DNA from 2 places in the Rhizobium sp. Leaf341 genome. Region 2 is predicted to be linked to the other one. Evidence: riboswitches for the same ligand, from Rfam matches in the RefSeq annotation. Region 2 holds a riboswitch; the other holds the start of a gene.

Region 1 (4,410 bases), on a different contig from region 2:
CGGCCTGCGGCACGATCGCGACGCCGGTTTCGCTGGCGAGCTTCAGGATCGCCGAGACCTCCGCAACGCTGCCGGGCTTCAGCACGGCCGGCGTCGTCCCGCGATAGAGCCCGCGCGTCTCGACGAGATAGCGGTCCTCGACATCGGCCCCCACCTCGGCATGGCCGCCGGCGAGAGCGACGAAGCGCTGGATGAGGTCGGGCGATGGAACGGCGTTCGGCATGGCGGCACTTTCAAAGATGGGGTTGCGTCTCAGCGGGGTGCTGCCGCCCGTTCCAGCCGGTCGCGAATGGCCTCGCCCAGGCCCTCTGTGGGCATGGGGGAAAAGGCGATTGTCCGGGCGCCGGTGGCGTCTGCCTGCTTCATATAGGAAAAGAGACGGGCCGCTGCCTCCCTGAGGCTGCCCGACGGGCTGAGGTCGAGCACGATGGCGGCCTTGTCTTCACCGGGAAGCGCCGTACCGCCGAAACGGATCAGGGCTTCGCCCGGACGCACGTCGGTCGCATCCAGCCGCACGGCCGCGTCGGGGGCATAATGCGAGGCGAGCATGCCCGGGGCTTCGACCGCGGCACCGGCCGTGTCCGGGCGCAGCAGCGGCTGCCCGGCGACGGCCTCGATCTCTCCGGCCTCCAGCCCGCCCGGCCGCAGCAGGCGCAACCGGCCGGCCTCCACCTTGACGATGGTCGATTCGAGCCCGATGCCCGCCGGTCCGGCGTCGAGGATGAGGTCGATGGCCGCGCCGAGATCGTCGGCCACATGCGCGGCCGTCGTCGGGCTGATACGCCCGGACGTATTGGCGCTCGGTGCGGCCAGCGGCTGTCCGAAGGCTGCGATGACCTCGCGCGCAAAGCCCGCCGGCATGCGCAGGCCCAGCGTATCGAGCCCGGCCGTTGCCAGCGCATGCACCGCACTGCCAGGCGCCCGCGTAACGACCAGTGTCAAGGGCCCCGGCCAGAAGGCCTCCGCAAGGCGCAGCGAGACGGGATCGAACGCCCCATGACGCTCGGCCATCGCCATGTCGCTGACGTGGGAAATCAGGGGGTTGAAGCGCGGACGGCCTTTGACCTCGTAGATCGAGGCGATCGCATCGCCCCGGGTGGCGTCGGCCGCAAGCCCGTAGACGGTTTCGGTCGGCAGGGCGATCGGCCGGCCGGCGCAAAGCACCGCGATCGCGCGTTCCAGCGCCCGTTCCCGGTCCCGTGTCGTCTCGATGATGTCTGCCATGCCGCTTCGCGCTTCCGTCCGATCAGACGGCAGTCTTAAACCATGTCGCGCGGGACTGTGCAGCAGTTTTTGCGCGACCGGCCGGCGAAAGGGCTCAGAGTGCGCGGATGATCGCCCGCAGGGCGTCGTTGCGGGCTCCCAGCATCAGCACGTTCTTCAGGGCCGTCTTCGGGTCCTGGGTGCGAAAGAGAAGGCCGCCATCGCGGACGGTCCGGTTGATCACGAGCTTGCCCTGCTCGCGATCGAGATCGGTTGCGACGGCGAAGTACATGCGCGAATAGCCACGGCGCACGTCATCGAAGAAATGGTCGTCCTTGCCGATCTCGCAGAAGAAGTTGGCCATGTAGAAGGACCATCGGACCTCGTCGTACTCCGCGAACTTGGAGCGCGCCGCCGTCACGTGGCAGTAGCCGAGATGCGGGCTGCCATCGAGCGTGCGGTGAAAGATCATCTTGGGAAAGCGAATGGACGCATGGAAGCCGTTGATGCGGTCATAGGCCAGCGTGCCGGCGGCCTCCAGCCTGCGTCCGGTGCGTTCCGCCACCTGCTGATGTGTCAGGTAGCGCTTGGCCGTGCGCGCGTCCGTCGTCCCGCGGTTGATGCGTCCGGTGCGGAGATAGTCGGTATAGATGCCGCCGCGGTTTTCCGGGGGCGGCTTTATCGCATCATCGAAGTAGCGCAGGTTGGCCATGGTCTGGTCCAGCATCGGTGATCTTCCTTTTCACCGCTTCTACGGTTCCGCCATGGCGCGAGGCTTGCGTGATCGGCCGGTGAGAAGCGCGAAGCGCCCGGCGGCCGAGGGCCAAGCGCCCGGCGGCTGAGGGCCAAGCGCCGTTTCTTGGCGATGTCGCAAACAGGCTTGCGGCTGCAGGCCTTCGCCCTTCGGACACGGGGCCCTCGGAAGGGTGCCTTCGCATCGTCCCGGAGGTGTTAAAGGATTGGCGAGTTGTTAAAGGATCGGCTTGAAGATGCCGAAAAATGGCGCCGGCGGGGCGTGTCGTCATTCTCAAATCGCGTGTCGCTTCTTGGCCTCTGAAATCGCGCGACGCGGCGTTAGATAGAGATGCTCAAGGCGCTGGTTCACAAGGATCCGGACAAATTGGGAAGCCGGTCGAAACCCGGCGCTGCGCCCGCAACGGTGGTGGAGCACAGGCCGGCAGATCCTGCGGAGGGCGCACCTTCCGCGGTCGGCATGGCCAAGGCTCCTGAGCCCGGACACCTGTCTTGCGCCGATGTGACTGCGTGTGATGTGGAATGTCTGGTGTGGCGGGGATCCGGGAATGCAGGCGCGATCGCCTTGTGTCCGGACCGGCCCTGAATACGGCCCCGCAGCGGGGTCCGTCGTTTAAAGGAACGGGAAGATGGATTTTCGCAGCGAAGTGCTCCGCACGCTCCGGAACCGGCGCGAGACCCACAGCCTCGAGCAGGCGTTCTACACGGATCCCGATCTCTACCGGCTGGATCTGGAAGAGATCTGGTACAAGGACTGGCTGTTCATCGGCCATGACTGCGAGATCCCCAAGGCCGGCAATTATTTCACGGTGCAGGTCGGCGATTATCCCGTGGTCGTCACCCGCGACCGGCAGGGCGCGATCCATGCGCTCCACAATGCCTGCCGCCACCGCGGCTCGCGCGTCTGCACCCAGGCCAAGGGCGCTTCGGCCAAGCTTGTCTGTCCCTATCACCAGTGGACCTACGAGCTGGACGGCAAGCTGATGTTCGCCCGCCAGATGGGCGAGGATTTCGACAAGTCCGCCCATGGGCTGAAGCCGGTCGCCTGCGAAAGCATCGGCGGTTACATCTTCATCAGCCTGGCGGCCGAGCCGATGGACTTTCAGCCCGTGCGCGACATGGTCGCCGCATACCTCACGCCGCACAATCTGAAGGACACGAAGGTCGCCTTCGAGAGCACCATCGTGGAGAAGGGCAACTGGAAGCTCGTCTGGGAAAACAACCGCGAGTGCTATCACTGCGCCAGCAACCACCCGGAACTCTGCCGGACCTATCCCGAAGCCCCGTCGGCGACCGGCGTGCAGGGCGCCAAGGACGATCCGGTGATCTCCGAGCACTGGAGCCGCTGCGAGGCCGCCGGCCTGCCGAGCGAGTTTCGCATCGATCCGACCGGCCAGTTCCGCGTCGCCCGCATGCCGTTGATCCAGGATGCCGAAAGCTACACCATGTCCGGTGCCCGCGCCGTCAAGCGCCGCCTGTCCGACACGGTCACCCAGAGCCATATCGGGACGCTGCTCCTGTTCCATTATCCGAGCACCTGGAACCACGTGCTGGCCGATCATGCCATCACCTTCCGCGTGCTGCCGCTCGGCCCCGAACTGACCCAGGTCACCACCAAGTGGCTGGTGCACAAGGATGCGGTCGAGGGCGTCGATTACACGCTCGACGAACTGACGCATGTCTGGACCGAGACGAACGACCAGGACCGGCGCATCGTCGAGGAAAACGCCTTCGGCATCCGCTCGCCGGCCTATGAGCCCGGTCCCTATTCGCCCGAACACGAAGGCGGCGTCATGCAGTTCGTCGAGTGGTACACGCAGTTCATGCAGAACCGCCTGACCGGCGTTCACGCGCCGCTCGTGCGCGTGGCCTGACATGAGCGACGGCATGGTTCAGGGAACGGGGATCGTCTCGCCGTTCCGTCATTTCGACGAACTCCAGCCCTGGAACGACCGGCAGCACCTGCTGCACTGCATGTCGGTGACGCTTGAGGCCCCCGACGTCATGACCTTCGTGTTCAAGTCGGATCGCGACGGCTGGTTCCGATATCTGCCGGGCCAGTTCGTCACGCTCGAGATTCCGGTCACGCCGGATGATCCGGTGATGCGGACCTACACGCTGTCCTCGACGCCGTCGCGCCCGTTCTCCGTGGCCGTCACGGTCAAGGCCCAGGCGTCATCCATCGGCACGCGCTGGATGTTCGACAATCTGCGTCCCGGCATGACGCTGCGGGCGTTCGGTCCGCTCGGCGATTTCTCCTTCGTGCGCTATCCCGGCGAGAAATACCTGTTCGTGTCGGCCGGCTCCGGCATCACGCCGATGATGTCGATGACGCGCTGGTTTTCCGATTGCGCGCCGCAGACCGACGTGGCCTTCGTCTCCTGCGCCCGCCGCCCCGATGATCTTCTCTTCCGGCGCGAGCTGGAGACCATGGCCGCCGGCATGCCGAACCTG
Region 2 (4,410 bases):
GCCCGCCAGACACTGACGCGGGTCGTCGCCTCACCCATACTGTCCAACCTCAAGGCTGTTCGCGACGGCCGGGTCCATGGCTTGTGGAACTTCTTCAACGCGGTCCCGCTCAATATACTGGCAGCCGAGGCCTTCGCCCGCTGGCTGCGGCCGGAGCTTTTCGCGGATCTGGATCCCGAAGCGACGCTTGCCGAAATCAACAGACGGTTCGCGGCCGTCCCCTTTGAAGGCGCCTATTGGATCAGCCTTCAGCGTTGACGTCTTTTGAAGACATGAAAACGCCGGCGCGGAGAGCTCCGGCCGGCGTCATCAATGAACTGGAAAGACCGAGCTTTAAGCGGCTTTCGCCTTGTCCATCGCCTTGGCATTGACGGCCTTCGACAGCGTCGTCAGGTCGGCGTCGGTCTTTTCTTCCTGCTTCAGCGTCTCGTCGAGCAGCTTCACCGCTTCGTCGAGACCCAGCAGACCGGCCCACGTCTTCAGCGTGCCGTAGCGGGCCATCTCATAGTGCTCGACGGCCTGCGCCGTGGCGAGCAACCCTGCGTCGACGGCGGGCGATCCCTTGAATTCCTCAAGAACCTCTTCGCCTTCCTCGATAATGCCTTCGATCGCGGCGCAGGTCTTGCCGGTCGCACGCTTACCGAAGATCTCGAAGACCTGCTGCAGGCGTTCGATCTGGCCTTCGGTTTCTTCCCGATGCTTCTCGAATGCAGCCTTCAGTTCGGGGCTCTGTGCGCCGCGGGCCATCTTCGGAAGTGTCTTCACGATCTTGCGTTCGGCATAGTAGACGTCCTTGAGCATGTCGTGGAACAGATCTTCGAGTGCTTTCGCTGCCATTGTTCTCTCCTTTGGATGGTCCGCGCGCGATGGATCCGCGCGCCGGTTCAAACGGTGTTCTTGCGCTGGGAGAACTAGACCACCCACCCTTTGTTCCCGCATCTATCCGGCCCCGCGCTTTGACCCCGACATGGGCGCCCCTATATGAACCCACATGGGGAGGCCGTTCATGGTGTGGATATTGCTTGCTGGCGCAAGCCTTCTGATTGTCGGCCTTGCCATTCGCAATCCGCGCTTTCGCCGGATTGCCGAGCCGGCGCTCTCGGTGCTCGTCGCCGTCGGGCTGATCAGTGCTTTCGTTGTCTGGCGCATGGATGACAATGCCAGACCCCGCGACCCCGTATCGCCCGTCACGGCGGACCGTCCTGTCGACAGGATTGCGCCAACCGAAATACGGCTGGAAAACCTGACATTCGAGAAGAGCACGCCGGCCAGCAGCTATGTCGTAACGGCCACGATCCACAACGACAGCGCGGCTTTCCTCGACTATTTTACCCTCGACGTGACGCTCGACGATTGCCCCGGCGGCGCCTGCCGTACGATCGGCAGCGACGACGCCCTGGTCATTGCCCGGATATCGCCCGGCCATTCCGCCGCGCTCCGCACGACGCTCGTCTTCCCATCGCCCAAGACCGGCCCACCGGACGCGCCGCGCTGGAGAGCGACGATCGTCAAGATCCAGTCCTCGCCCGCGGGTCCATGATGTCGGGGTCGGGGCAATGCCTCTCGCCAGGGTCTCGACAGTCACGCCGCAATGACGGAAACTCGGCAGGAAGACCCGCCGCTCCAGGATCCCGCGCATGACCCAAGCCACTGCCGCCGACGATCGCGACCTCGTCATCACCCGCCACATCGCCGCCACGCCGAACGCCCTGTTCCGGTGCTGGACGGAGCCTGCGCTGATCCAGCAGTGGTTCGTTCCGCCACCCTGGACCATCGCCGCAGCCGAGGTGGATCTGCGCGTCGGCGGCGGGAACCTCATCGTCATGCAGAGCCCCGAAGGCGAAGAAATGCCCAATCGGGGCGTCTACCTCGAGATCGTCCCCGATCGGAAGATCGTTTTCACCGATGCCTATATCGACGCGTGGACACCCTCCGAAAAACCCTTCATGACCGGCATCATCACCTTCGATCCCGCAGACGGGGGAACGCTCTACACCGCTCGCGTCCGCCATTGGACGAAGACAGATCGCGATGCCCATGAGCAGATGGGTTTTCACGAAGGTTGGGGCAAATGCGCCGATCAGCTGGCGGCCCTTGCGGCAACGCTCCCAGGGGACGACGGACGACGCGAGCACACAGTCGATTGACAGGCGCCCTGCACCCGTCATAGTGACCCGCATCAAGAGGTTCTCCGGATGTCGAACCATTCGGGGAGTAAATGGGAACGTGACAGGTGGACCCAGTGCGGCACCTTCATCACGGCCGACCCCGCGACTGTAGAGCGGTCAGGGTCTTTCATACCGGACATCCGGTAGAAGCCACTGTGGAGACGGGCACGCCCGGACCTGCGGGAAGGCGAGAAGGATCCGACGATGCCGGAAGGCATCAGACGCCGCGAGCCAGGAAACCTGCCGATTGATGTCGGGCATATCGCCCAAAGGAGTGGGACATGTCCCACGGTGCCATCACGGAGGTTGTCATGGCTGTTACCAACGCATCGGGCGTTTCGCTTTCCCTCAATGACCGCATGATCGCGGCTTTGCTGTCCCTGTTCATCGGGGCGTTTCTGGTGTTCGGAGCGGGCCTCGCCCATTCGTCGGCGCTGCACGACACCGCGCACGACGTTCGCCACTCGTTCGGTTTCCCCTGCCACTAGGCTTGGGATCTCCGACCGAACGCTGACCGTGGCCGAGGCAAACGGTCGGGCTGCGTCCGCCTGAGCGGACCGGCCGAGCAGACGCGCGTGCGATAGCCGGTGCGGCACGGAAGACGGGCCCGATCGGGATCGCCTTCGCGCGCCCGCTCGGCAGCACCGCATCGCCCGCGTGCCGGGGCCACGTATCGATCCGAATCACAACAGGACAAAGCAGGCCGCAAGGCGCTGCTTCAAAGGACTATCCATGATCGTCAGAACCCTGCTGGCCGCCATCTGCGCAGGCCTCATTGCCGGCATCTTCATGACAGCCGCACAGGAACTTCGCCTCACGCCCCTCATCTTGAAAGCCGAAACCTACGAGGCTGCACCCGGATCGGGCGCGACGCCCGCTCACGAGCATTCGTCGCGAGCAAGCGGCACGTTTCTCCAGTCCCTCGCCGCCGCACTCGACCCGATCCCGACCGCCTACGCACATGACGGCGCGGAACACGAAGGGGGCGGCATCCTGTTCGGTCTGAGTCGTTTCTCCGGCACGCTGATTGCCAACCTGGTGACGGGAGCCGGTTTCGGCCTCATCCTCGGCGGCCTCGGCATCGCCTTGGGCAGGCCACCGACCTTGCGCACCGGCCTTGCCTGGGGCGCATTGGGCTGGCTAACGGTTCACCTGCTGCCGGCATTGGGTCTGCCGCCCGAGCTCCCGGGCTTCCCGGCAGGCGATCTCGCTGATCGCCAGACCTGGTGGCTCATGACGACGGTGCTCTCGGCGATCGGCCTCGGCATCATCGCGCTTCGCAGAGAGATCTGGGCCAAGGCGGCCGGATTGGGTCTTCTCACCGTGCCCCATCTCTACGGCGCGCCGCAGCCCGGCGATCTTGCAAGCCCGGTACCCGCCGTGCTCGGTGCGGAGTTCGCGGTCGCCGCGCTCGCGACCACGCTCGCGTTCTGGCTTGTCCTTGGGACCGTTTCCGGCGCGATCAACGATCGCTTCGTCCCCAAGACCTGAGGCGGACGCAAGATGGCCCGGATCGATCGATCCGGGTTAAAGCCAGCCGCCCGTAAAGCCCGCACGCTTCAACCCGCGCCGGATCGGCGCCGACTGTCGCAGCAGGTTCCAAAAGAACCCGGTTCGATGGTTCTCGATCATCATCAGGAGAAGTCCCTGGTCGAGACCGATGCGGCGCGTGTTCATCCAGCCCTCCGCCGTGCGTGCGGGGACGCTCGGATTGAAGCTGCCAATGAAACCGTCCTCATCGACGACACCGGGATAGGCACTGAGGATGTGCCGCGTTCCCGAAAGCGCTGCGCCTTCATCGAACGGCAGGCAGGCGAGCGGCGCCCAGGGTGCCAGCGTTCCGTCGTCCGGTCCGGACGGCGCACCCCGTGCGGCATAACCGGAAAAATGCTGCTGGCGACCATCGCGCAGACGCCGAGACCGTTCCGGACCGTCACAGGCCGTCAGGCCCCAGCAGTCCTTGCCGTAGCCGACGAACGCTTCGGGGTTGCGCGCCGCGTAGTCGCGCTGCACCTCGATCGCCAGGCGCGTGTTCTCGAAGTAGTCGCTGTCATGCTCGGTCATTGCAGCATCGCGGATACCACGAAAATCGATCCAGGCATGCGAGAAGAGGTGAATGAACAGCGGCCCCGCATAGAGATACGGTTTGCCGAACGCCTCTTTCCAATCGCATTGATTGCCGAAGCTCAGATAGCTCTTGGGCGGGATCGGGTAGGAAGGCGATGAGAGAGCCAGCGTGTAG

The links. Region 2 has a riboswitch for cobalamin ahead of ASG03_RS17180 (CbtB domain-containing protein). Riboswitches for the same ligand answer to the same signal wherever they lie in the genome.
Region 1: another riboswitch for cobalamin. It lies ahead of ASG03_RS02500 (aromatic ring-hydroxylating oxygenase subunit alpha); the one in region 2 lies ahead of ASG03_RS17180 (CbtB domain-containing protein).

Annotation. Positions count from the first base shown of each region.
Region 1 is NZ_LMPE01000003.1:179,129-183,538, reverse strand. Features, by position in the region: gene ASG03_RS02515 (FAD-binding oxidoreductase) at 1-223, opposite strand, end outside; gene ASG03_RS02510 (L-threonylcarbamoyladenylate synthase) at 253-1,224, opposite strand; gene ASG03_RS02505 (DUF6656 family protein) at 1,319-1,915, opposite strand; cobalamin riboswitch at 2,278-2,465, shown strand; gene ASG03_RS02500 (aromatic ring-hydroxylating oxygenase subunit alpha) at 2,586-3,830, shown strand; gene ASG03_RS02495 (hybrid-cluster NAD(P)-dependent oxidoreductase) at 3,832-4,410, shown strand, end outside.
Region 2 is NZ_LMPE01000015.1:517,628-522,037, forward strand. Features, by position in the region: gene ASG03_RS17160 (ABC transporter substrate-binding protein) at 1-258, shown strand, start outside; gene ASG03_RS17165 (YciE/YciF ferroxidase family protein) at 334-837, opposite strand; gene ASG03_RS17170 (hypothetical protein) at 1,007-1,540, shown strand; gene ASG03_RS17175 (SRPBCC family protein) at 1,638-2,147, shown strand; cobalamin riboswitch at 2,168-2,430, shown strand; gene ASG03_RS17180 (CbtB domain-containing protein) at 2,480-2,656, shown strand; gene ASG03_RS17185 (CbtA family protein) at 2,901-3,659, shown strand; gene ASG03_RS17190 (glucoamylase family protein) at 3,696-4,410, opposite strand, start outside.